2 regions of the Haliea atlantica genome follow, and region 2 is predicted to be linked to the other one. Evidence: riboswitches for the same ligand, from Rfam matches in the RefSeq annotation. Region 2 holds a riboswitch; the other holds the start of a gene.
The links. Region 2 has a riboswitch for cobalamin ahead of ACYVGS_RS14390 (TonB-dependent receptor family protein). Riboswitches for the same ligand answer to the same signal wherever they lie in the genome.
Positions count from the first base shown of each region.

Region 1: another riboswitch for cobalamin. It lies ahead of ACYVGS_RS03235 (TonB-dependent receptor plug domain-containing protein); the one in region 2 lies ahead of ACYVGS_RS14390 (TonB-dependent receptor family protein).

Region 1 covers NZ_BAAGXL010000003.1:688,898-694,475, reverse strand. Annotated here, with positions in the region: gene ACYVGS_RS03245 (FecCD family ABC transporter permease) at 1-398, opposite strand, end outside; gene cobO (cob(I)yrinic acid a,c-diamide adenosyltransferase) at 466-1,083, opposite strand; gene ACYVGS_RS03235 (TonB-dependent receptor plug domain-containing protein) at 1,087-2,940, opposite strand; cobalamin riboswitch at 3,044-3,211, opposite strand; gene ACYVGS_RS03230 (DUF501 domain-containing protein) at 3,356-3,847, shown strand; gene ACYVGS_RS03225 (XdhC family protein) at 3,847-4,800, shown strand; gene ACYVGS_RS03220 (nucleotidyltransferase family protein) at 4,797-5,387, shown strand; gene ACYVGS_RS03215 (nuclear transport factor 2 family protein) at 5,359-5,578, opposite strand, start outside.
Region 2 covers NZ_BAAGXL010000022.1:41,716-47,293, reverse strand. Annotated here, with positions in the region: gene ACYVGS_RS14395 (cobaltochelatase subunit CobN family protein) at 1-1,116, opposite strand, end outside; cobalamin riboswitch at 1,277-1,413, opposite strand; cobalamin riboswitch at 1,629-1,834, shown strand; gene ACYVGS_RS14390 (TonB-dependent receptor family protein) at 2,102-3,838, shown strand; gene bluB (5,6-dimethylbenzimidazole synthase) at 3,982-4,665, shown strand; gene ACYVGS_RS14380 (BCCT family transporter) at 4,688-5,578, opposite strand, start outside.

The sequences.
Region 1 (5,578 bases), on a different contig from region 2:
AACATGGTGGCCACCGAGGTGCCGGTTTCGCTGCTGGCCAGGCGATAGACCACCAGTACCGCCAGGGCGCCGCCGGCGAAGGCGGCCAGGGAAATCAGGGTGAGCCCGGGCAGGCCCGGCAGCAGTCCGCCGCCGAGCACAATCAACAGGGAGGCGCCGAGGGAGGCGCCGGCGGTGACGCCAATCAGCGAGGGATCGGCCAGCGGATTGCGGAACAGCCCCTGCATGGCGGCGCCACTGACCGCCAGGGTGGCCCCGGTAATGGCGGCGAGCAGCACCCGGGGCAGGCGCAGCTGTTGCACGATCAGGTTGGCCTGGGCGTCCGCCTGGCCGAGCAGGGCGGCCCAGGCTTCCCCCGGTGCGAGGGTGACCGCGCCGCTGCCGAGTGCCAGCAGCATGCTCAGGGGCAGGATCAGGGCCAGCGCCAAGAGCAGGCGCTGCGCCAGCTGTGGCCGGCGGTCGACCCTAGTAGTCAACGCCCCGCCGGGCCTTGATGCCGCTGTTGAAGGCATGCTTGATATCCCTCACTTCGGAGACGGTATCCATGAGATCCTGCAGGGCGCTGCCGCCGCCGCGGCCGGTGACCACCACGCTCTGCTCCGCTGGCCTGCCGGCAATGGCCGCGAGGACCTCCTCCTCCGGCAGGTAATCGAAGGCCAGCATGTAGGTCAGTTCGTCGAGCACGACCAGGTGGTAGGCGGGGTCGTCGAGCATCGCGCGGGCCTTTTCCCAGGTTGACCGGGCCGCGGCAATGTCGCCGCTGCGATCCTGGGTGTCCCAGGTAAAGCCGGTGCCCATCTGATGAAAATCCACCTGCGGGCAATGATCACGCAGGTAGATTTCCTCGCCGGAGAGCTGCTCCCCCTTGATGAACTGGACCACGCCGACCCGGTAGCCGTAGCCGAGGGCGCGCATGACCATGCCGAAGGCCGAGCTGGACTTGCCCTTGCCGTTGCCGGTGAGCAGGATGGCCACGCCGCGCTCGGTGTCGGCGCGGGCGATGCTGGCGTCGACCCGGCTCTTCTGTTTTTCCATGGCGCGTTTGTGGCGCGCGTCCTTGCGGGTCTCGGGGCTGTCACTCATGGTTCACTCCTGGAAGTGGTAGCGGATGCCCGCGTAGAGTGCCTGACCGCTGCTGCGGTAGCCAGGGACTTCCTGGTAGTCCTCGTCGAGCAGGTTCTCGAGCCGTCCAAAGAGCTCCAGGCGGGGCAGCAGGTTGAAGCGGGCGTTCAGGGACAGTACTTCGTAGTCGTCCAGGGCGCGGCCGTCGAACTCCTGGGCGTCCCGCGCCGCGCGCAGGTGCAGGCCCAGGTTAAGGCGCTCTCCGGGGGACTGCCAGCGCAGGCTCAGGTTGGCCAGCTGCCGGGGCCGGTAGGTGCGATCGTCGCCCTCGGCGTTCTCGGTGTCGTTCCAGGTGAGGTTGCCGGACAGGCTGAGGCGCTCGCCCAGGGGAATGTCGGCAATCAGTTCCACGCCCCGGGAGCGGGTGTCGCCGCGGCCCTGGAGGTAGCCGGAGTAGTCCACCAGGTCAAAGTAGATTTCGTTTTCGACGTCCTGGTCGAACCAGACTGCCTCCAGGTACACGCCGCCGGCGCTCTGGAAGGCAACGCCGAGGTCGTGGCCGGCACTGCGCTCCTCCTGCAACACCACATCCGCAGCCGGCGCAAAGGCGAAGCTGCGGTTGTAGGCGATCTCGTAGAGGGAGGGGGCGCGGAAGCCGGTGCCGCGGGTGGCCTTCAGCTTCAGCTCGTGCTGCTGCAGGGGAATGACCCAGGCGCCGCTGACGCGCCAGGTGGTGTGCTCGCCGAAGTCCTCGTTGTCATCGTGGCGCGCGCCGGCGGTGAAGAACAGGCGCTGGTCGAGGCTGCCCTGGTACTCGAGGAAATAGCCGGTCTGGTCGCGCTCGGTATCGAAGCTGCCGTCGTCGAGTTCCGCGCTTTCGTGCTCGGCGCCGTAGACCAGCTGCAGGGACTCATTGGGCGCATAGCTGCCCAGGTAGCTCCAGCGGCTGAGACTGCCCTCGGTGGCGAAGCCGGCCAGGCCATCGCTGAAAGTGGCGCGCTCGGTGTCGCTGCGGCTCCAGGCCAGTTCGTGATTGAGGGTTTCCCCGCGCCAGAGGGCGGCGCCGCGCCAGGCCTGCTGCTGGTACTCGTCGCGGCAGCTGTTGGTGCTGCCATAGGTAATCGGGTTGAAACAGTCGTCGTACTGGCTGTCGCCCTCCACGTCCCGCGCCACCAGCTCCAGGCGCAGCCGTTCGCCGGCATTCCAGCCCAGGCGGCCGTGGGCGGTGGTGTTGTCGTAGCCGTCGTCGTCGGCGGGATCGCGGTCATCCAGGCGCGCGTTGAAACCGTCGCTCTCGAGGTCGGTCAGGGACAGGCTGCCATCGACCAGCGCGTTGCCGCCGCTCAGGTTGGCGCTGTACTGGCGGGTGCCGTAGCGGCCGGCCTCGGCGCTGACGTCACCGCGCAGGCCCTCGCCCGGCGTGCGGGTGCTGATATTGACGATGCCGCCGGCGTCGGCGCCGTACATCAGGCCCTGGGGCCCGCGCAGGATTTCCACCCGCTGGATACCGCTGCTGAGCAGCTGCTCCACCCGCGGGCCAAACTGCGGCGCGGTGGTGTCGGATACGTCGATGCCGTCGATCAGCACCCGGGTGCGATAGCCCTCCTCGCCGCGAATGCGCAGGGAGGAAATCTTGCCGGCACCGCCGTTGTTGCTCACCGCCACCGAGGGTTGGGTGCGCAGGATATCCTGCAGGCTGTTGAAGCCCAGGCTGCGAATTTCCGCGGCATTGATGACCGAGACCGAGGTGCCGATTTCCCGCGCCGGCATGGGCACGCGGGAGGAGGTGACAATGACTTCCTCGAGGGGCTGGGCCTGGACGGACAGGGGGAGCAGGGTGCACAGCGCCAGGGCGCCGCGGGTGGAAGCTGATCTCATGAGTAACCTCAATAGCCAGTCAAGGGGTGGCGACTGAGGGAGGGGATTCAGGGAACACAATGCGCGAGCGGCATCAGGCAACCTTCAATGAAGCCCTCCGCTCCATCGTTGCTGGTGACAGGCAGGTATCGGGCTCACAGCGACTGGCGCTGTCTACCGTTGCGGGGGCAGCGGTGGCATCGGCGCGAAGGCCTCACCACACTTCCCATTTAACCCACCCAGCCGCAAGACGTCTGCAGCGGCGGTGGGCACCTGGCACGGCGCGCACTCTAGGCCCTGGGCGACGGGCTGTCAATCTATTGTCCAGGCGGCTGCGGTGGGGCTGGCGATACGGCCCGGCAGCCCGGCCAGGGCCGCGGCTGTCCCCGGCGGGGCTTTTTCCGTAGAATTTCGCCGATTTACACGGGAAGGGACGATGGCGGTAACAGCGGCGCAGCGACAACGGGTGGCGGAACTGCTGGGGCGTGAGCCCCGGGGGCTGGAGGCGATTGCCGTCAGCGACGAGCTCGGCGAGCCGCAGGTGATCCGCGTGGCCTCCCTGGTGGCCGGCAAGCCCTTTCCCACCCTGTTCTGGCTGGTGGATGGCGCCCTCAACTACCGCATCGACCAGGTCGAGGCGGGCGGGCTGATTGCCGAGTTCCAGGCTCGGGTCGATGCGGAGCCGGCACTGCAAGCCGCCATGGCCGAGGATCACCGCGCGCACATCGCATTGCGTGACAGCTACCTGGACCACGACCTTCGCGCGGAAATGGCGCGCCTGGGCTTTCTGGATGTACTCAGCGGACGGGGCATTGGTGGCATTGCCGATTTTCAGCGCATTCGCTGCCTGCACACCTGGTATGCGGCGCACCTGGTGGTCCCCAACACCATCGGTGGCCTGCTCGATCAACACTGGGCGGCGCCGTGATGCAGACCCTCGACCAGGCCGTGCTCGAAGCCGCGCTGGGCTGGCTGGCGGCGGCGGACCGCCGGGTCTGGCTGTGTACCATTGTCGCCGGCACCGGTTCCGCGCCGCGCCCCCCCGGCACACTGCTGGCCTGTGACAGCGCCGGCGGGCAGGTCGGTTCCCTCTCCGGGGGCTGTATCGAGGATGACCTGCTGGAGCGCCTGCGGGAGGGGCGTCTGCCGGACACTGCCGCGGTGGTCGAATACGGTGTCAGCGCCGAGGAGAACGAGCGCCTGGGCCTGCCCTGCGGCGGCCGCCTGCAGGTGCTGGTGCAGCCCCTGGGCCCCGACCGCGACGGCGCCTGGCTGCGCGCGGCTCTGTCGGCCATGGCGGAGCGGCGCTGCCTGCTGCGTGAAGTCTCGGTGGGGGCCAACCACACCGACTGGCGCCCGGCGGAGCACTTCGCCCCGCTGGCCTGGGATGGCGATGTGCTGCGCCAGACCTTCGGCCCGCGCCAGCGCATGCTGCTGGTGGGCGCCGGCCAGCTCAGCCAGACCCTGGCGGAGCTGGCCCTGGCCATGGACTACGAAGTGCTGGTGACCGACCCGCGGGAGCATGTCCGGGCACAGTGGGCGGGGCCCGAGGTTCCCCTGCTGGGTGGCATGCCGGACGATGTCATTCGCGCCGAGGCCAGCGATGCCCACAGCCTGGTGATCACCCTGACCCACGACCCGCGCATCGACGACATGGCCCTGATGGAGGCGCTGACCGGCGCCGCCTGGTACGTGGGGGCGCTGGGCTCGCGCCGCACCACCGAGAAGCGCCTCGAGCGCCTGCGCCAGCTGGGCCTGAGCGAGACTCAACTGAGCGCCCTGCATGCGCCGGTGGGGCTGGACATCGGCAGCAAGACGCCGATGGAGATCGCCGTTGCCATTCTCGCCGAGCTGGTGCGTCTGCGCCGGCGGCCGGCGTGACCGTCGGCATCCTGCTGCTGGCGGCGGGTCGCAGCCGCCGTTTTGGCAGTGACAAGCGGCTGGCGTGCCTGCCCGGTGGGCGCCCCCTGTTGCAACAGACCCTGTTGACGCTGCGCGCGGCGAAGCTGCCCTTGCGGGTCTGCCTGCGCCCCGGCGACGCGAGGGTTGACGACTGCTTCGAGCCGGGGGAGCGCCTGGTGTGTCCCGGGGCCGACGGTGGCATGGGGCGGTCGCTGGCCGAGGGCGTGGCGCAGCTGCCCGGACACTGGCAGGGCCTGCTGGTGGCCCTGGCCGACATGCCCTGGGTGCAGCCGCAGACACTGGAACACCTGGTGGCCGCCCTCGAGCCCGGCGGTATCGTGGTGCCGCTGCACGCGGGTCAGCGCGGCCACCCGGTGGCCTTTCACCGCCACTGGTTCCCGATGCTGCAGCAGCTGCAGGGGGACCGCGGTGCCCGGGCCCTGGTCGATGCCGCGGGCGCTGCCTGCCGCCGCTTGCCCGTGGTTGACCCGGGGGTGCTGCGGGACGTGGATCGCCCGGCGGATCTGACTGCCGGGCTCAGCCCTGCAGGGGCAGATCCTGGGTGAAGACCACCTTCAGGTCGCGGGAGCGGTAGCGGTATTCGCCATCCACGGCGACGATGTCGTCCTGGTAGCGGATGCCCATGTCCAGCTTGCGCCCCTGGCCATCCTTTTCATAGAGGTGTGAGGCGACACACCAGGTTTCCCCGCGGTAGCTGTCCCCCTGCCACTCGCCGTACTGGTTGCCGATCAGGTGG
Region 2 (5,578 bases):
GATACGGATACCGCTGAGCGGATCATCTCTTTCTCCGCCGGCCGCGGCGATGACCAGGGGCTGACTGGCGCCCTGCAATTCGGGCAAGGCGACCTGGTAGTAAACCTTGTCATGCGCCAGGCCATCCGATGACAGCTGCCTCTCCAGCGGGGTGCGATCGCGCATCTTGATGGCCTTGATCACGGGCAGGTCGAGTTCCCGGAACGCGTCGACCACCTGCTCCCGTCCCTCGCCCCCGCCAACCACAAAGTCCTGCAGCATGACGACCGCTGTGAGGCGATGTTTCAGAGGAAGCAGCGCCCGCGCTGCGGACACTCCAGCCTCACCCCAGTAAGCCAGCGCGGTGAGACATTCGTGCCCTGCATCGACACTGGTGGCGCGACAGAATTCGCGCAGGAGGGTGTTATCGGCGGGGCGGTCACCGCCCGCGTGATCCAGTACGACGATTAGTGGCTGGTCGTCGTCCACTGATGGCAGGCTTGTCGTGACCTGATTGCGATAGACCCAGCGCAGGCGTGGAAGGGCTTGCGCGGGAGGTACTTCGATCTTTTTGCCCAGTTTTGCAAAGCTCCAGGCAAACAGGGCCGCAGTATTGCTGCTGCCGCCCGCCTGCCAGTAGCGGCGGGCATTGATCCAGTCGGCTTGCCGGGGGTAGCGAGCTGTCAGGTCGTCGAGTGATTGGTCGAAATCCGTGCTCGGTTGCATACCCGCGATATGCCGCAATTGCTCACCGTTAGTGAAAATGGTCCGACCATTCATGCGGCTTTGCTGGATCAGTCGATGGTCGCTGCTGATCATCAGCAGTGAGGTTTCGCTTCGCGCCAGCACTGGCTCCAGCTCGGCAACGCTGGCTCCAAACAGGCCGATGCCCAGCACCAGGTCTGCGCTGTCGACCAGTGTTTGCCGCTGTGGCTCCGTCATCTCCCAAAGTTGGGCATCGGATCGGGCAATCACGCGGAGCTGTGGGTGATTTTCGCTGAATAGCCGGACGGCATCGGCGATCGTTTCGGCGTTGCGTTGCGAAGCCAGGACCAGAATATGTTTCTCGTCTGCGGTATCGGGTCGAGCGAAGGCTATCTGGGTAAGGCAGACCAGAAGCAGCAGCAAACCACGCATGATGACGATTCCTCGACTGTGTGAAAGTTCGAGGCAAGAAAGCTACGTACCGTGGCAGCTGATAAGGGGAGTCAGGCTGTTGCAGTACCGAGTATTCCCGCCCGGTGCTGGAAAACAGAGTTTATCCAGCGTTTTAGGCTGCGCGCGGTAAAGACGCGACAGCCCGTGATTTTCTGGCGACAAGTATCTGGCTCACGGCTATTGAAAAGCCGCTGACAGTTGCGGGTACAGCCCCGGATTTTCACCGGGTTCCTTGAATGCCGATGGATAATCGGCTCGCCAAAGCGTCGGCAGTTTTAATGATCGAGGTCAGTGCTGTCAACTGAAAATCGTTTTTGTCGACACCTTACAGATTTAATCAATTATTGGTTACGCAAATATTTTGGGTGGCAAAGGTTGTGTTGAGTTCGGCGTTACACGGCCTATCTAAAGCTGGCGTTAGCGTTATCAACGGTTAATTCGAAGAGGCTGTTTGTTTTTCTGAGTTGACTTACCGTTGGCAATGCCGATAGAGTCCGCGCCCTGCATCAGGTGCCTGCTCGTCATCCCTTCGCCGGGGAAGACTGGAACAGGGTAAACGGGAAGTGTGGTGCGTCACGGCAGGAATCCAAGCAAATTCCACGGCCGCCGCTGACAACGCCACCGCTGCCCCCGCAACGGTAAATGAGTTCGCGATCGAATTCACAAGCCCGAAACCGACCTGGTGATAATGCCTTCTGGTGTTATCACGGAGTGCAGTACTGCAACAACGATGAAGCGGAGGGCTTTGTCGGTGGTTAACTGCCTCTGTTACATGGCGCTCGCCACTCTTACCCCTCCCTCAATCATTGTTTTTACAATTGCCGATTGAGGATTGATCATGAAAAACCTGCCTGTTTTCCGCAGTACCCTTGCGGGCTGTTGCTGTTTCTTGCCGCTGCAGCCTGTCATTGCTTCGTCCGATATTGATGAGCTTGTTGTAACGGCTACCCGTACACCGGTAGCCATGGCCGACAGCCTGGCGTCCGTCACCGCCATCAGTCGGTCGGACCTCGAGGCCCGTCAGCCTCTGGATCTGGTTGATGTTTTCCGCCAGGTGCCGAGCCTGGACATCAGTCGCAGCGGTGGACCCGGGTCCGCCACCAGCCTGTACACCCGGGGCACCGCCAGTGGCCACACGCTGATTCTGGTCGACGGCCAGCGGGTGAGCAGTGCCACCCTGGGTAGTGCCAATTTCCAGTTTCTCAACCCGGACCAGATCGAGCGCATTGAAGTCGTGCGCGGGGCACGCTCCAGCTTGTACGGTAGTGAGGCGATCGGCGGCGTGATTCAGATCTTTACCCGCGACGGTTCCGCCAGCGAGGGCAGCTACCTCACCACAGCGGCCGGCAGCAATGCGATGTACCGGCTCGCGCTGGGCTCCAGTGGCAACAGCGGCAACTGGCGCTACGGGGTACATGCTTCGTACCTGGAAACGGAGGGTATCGACAATCTGGCAATCGATACCGGCTTCAACAAGGATCGGGATGGCTACCGCAACAAATCCGTCAGCGCGAGCACGGGTTACCGGTTTGACAATGGCGCAGATCTCTCCTTTCGTTACCTGGAGAGCAATAACCGCAACGAGCATGACAGTGCTTCCAATGCCTCGGAGAAGCCCTATAGCGAAGGCATCGTACAAAATATCAATCTGCGCGGACGGCTGCCTTTGACCGATGTCTGGAGCACGGAGCTCTCCCTCGGCGTTTCCACGGATGACAGCGACAACTTCGACAGCGTTACCGGCCTAAACCAGGGGGATTTTCGCACGGAAAGGCAGCAGCTTTTTTGGCAGAACGACATTGTCGTGGCCGAGGGGCATCTTCTCACCCTGGGCTACGATTACTACGAGGATGACGTTGCCAGCAACTCCAACGATTACCTCGATGGACTGGGCAACCCGGTGCGCAGTCGGGACAACAAAGCGCTGTTTGGGCAATACCAGGCGAGCTGGCGCCAGCTGGATGTGGTGCTGGGCCTGAGGGAAGACGACAACCAGGAATTTGGTGACCACACCACCGGTAATGCCGCGATTGGCCTGCAGTTGAGTGAGTCCTACAAGCTCATCGCGTCCTGGTCTGAGGGTTTCAAGGCGCCCACCTTCAATGACCTCTACTGGCCGGCCGGCCCCTTTAGTGCGGGGAATCCCGACCTGGAGCCAGAGTCCTCGGAGAACAGCGAGCTGAGTCTACGCGGCGATTACGACAACTGGCACTGGTCTATCGCCTATTTCGAGAACGACGTGAAAAACCTGATTGATTGGGCGCCGGGCGCCGATTTTGTCTGGCGACCCTACAACGTCAGTGATGCAGAGATAAGCGGCGCCGAGTTCGCGATAGGTGGTGACATGCTGGGTTGGCGTGTCGATGCTGCCTACAGCTATGTCGAGCCAAGGGACGCCGGTACCGACAAGTTGCTGATCAAGCGCAGTCGCGACAATCTGACGCTGAATGCCAATCGGGAGTTTGATGCCCTGACACTGGGCCTGTCGCTGAAAAGTCAGGGACAGCGCTATACCAATACGGCGAATACCGAATCGCTGGGGGGCTACGCTACCTTCGATCTCCGGCTTGGCTACCGCTTGACCCGCCAGCTGGAAGCGACTTTCAAGATGGAGAATATCTTTGACAGGGACTACCAGCTCAACAAGGGCTACAACCAGGAGGGGCGTGAATGGCAGCTGGGTCTGACCTACTCGTTCTGATTCCGGGCTGGACCTGAGGGCTGTGATCAGCGTTGCTTATCACTCGCCAGACCGGGTGGCTGATATGAAAGCGTTCATGGTGGCTGCCCGGTCGGCCTTGACTGAAAGCGCTGTCGGTCAACCACCATGATGGGGGTGTACTCATGAATGTCGAGGATTTCTACCGCCTGCTTTTCAGTCGCCGGGATGTCCGGGGCGAATACCTGCCCGACCCGGTTTCCCCCGAGGTGTTGGCGCGCATCCTCAACGCGGCACACCATGCGCCATCGGTCGGCCTCTCCCAGCCCTGGAATTTTATTGTCGTGCGGGAAGCGTCCAGGCGCCGTGCGGTTTACCGGGAGTTCGAGGCTTGTCGCGAACGAGAGGCTGCTCACTTCGAGGGAGAGCAACGCCAGCGGTATGATCGGCTCCGGCTCGAAGGCATTCTCACGGCTCCCGTGAACATTTGTGTCACCTGTGATCGCTCACGGGCCGGTCCCGCCGTCCTGGGGAGAACGCAGCAGCCGGATACCGACATCTACAGCACGGTCTGCGCGATTCAGAATCTCTGGTTGGCGGCGAGAGCCGAAGGTCTGGGGCTAGGTTGGGTTTCCATCCTTCGGACGGATGTGCTGAAGACCTTGTTTGCATTGCCGGAATCGGTGGAGCCGATAGCCTATCTTTGCCTGGGGCATGTCAGCGATTTTTATAGTCGGCCTGAACTTGAGGTTAGAGGATGGCGCAATCGCCTGCCCCTCGAAAGTCTGGTATGGCTAGACCAATGGGGGGAGACCAGCGCGGAAGACCCGTTGCTGGTGTCAGTGCGCCGTGTTTCCGCACTAGACTGAGCATTGACGGCGCTCCCGCGGGTCATTGCAGGTGCCGGTATGATGTGTCGTCGCTCCCTCCGGCGACGGGCGCCGGGTTTTGCTCGTCCCGCTGCCTTGCCTCATAGTCCTCAAGCATTCGCTGCATGCGTTCCGCTAGCAGGGCGGCATGCAGTTGTTGTTGGCGCTGCTCGTCGCGCAGGGATCGGAGCAGTGCCGCGGCCATGAAAACCATCAGTATCATGAAGGGAAAAGCCGCAAGAATGGACATGGTCTGAAGAGCCGCCAGGCCACCACTGAGCAGTAGTATGCCAGCTACCATGACCTGAACCAGTCCCCAGATCACCCGTAGCCAGCGGCTGGGCGTCAGGACCCCTTTGCCGGTAAACATCCCCAGTACGAAGGTTGCTGAGTTTGCGGAAGTGATGACGAAGAGCACGATCAGTACCAGCACCAGAATGCCCAGCAGCTCAGGGAAAGGCAGTGAGTTCAGTGTCAGAAAAAGGCCAGAGCTGATTTCGGCGTGAACCGCTTCGCCGATGCCGGCACCTTCGAATAGCTCGTAGTACAGTGCCGAACCGCCAAAGGTGGCGAACCACACCACGCTGAGCAGTACAGGCATGCCGATAACACCGAGGATAAACTCGCGTATGGTGCGCCCGCGGGAAATTCGCGCAATGAAACTGCCGACAAAGGGAGCCCAGGAAAGACCCCAGGCCCAGTAAAAAATGGTCCAGCGCTCCACCCAGTCCTCGCCGGTATAGGGTGACATGACCAGGCTCATGCCCATCATGTTGCTGAAATAGTCACCGATGGCATTGGTCATTGCGGCAGTGATGAAGTCAGTTGGCCCGGCGAAAAAGACAAACACCAGCAGGGCGGCGGCGAGCAGCATATTGGCGTCACTGACATAGCGTACACCGCTTTCCAGTGG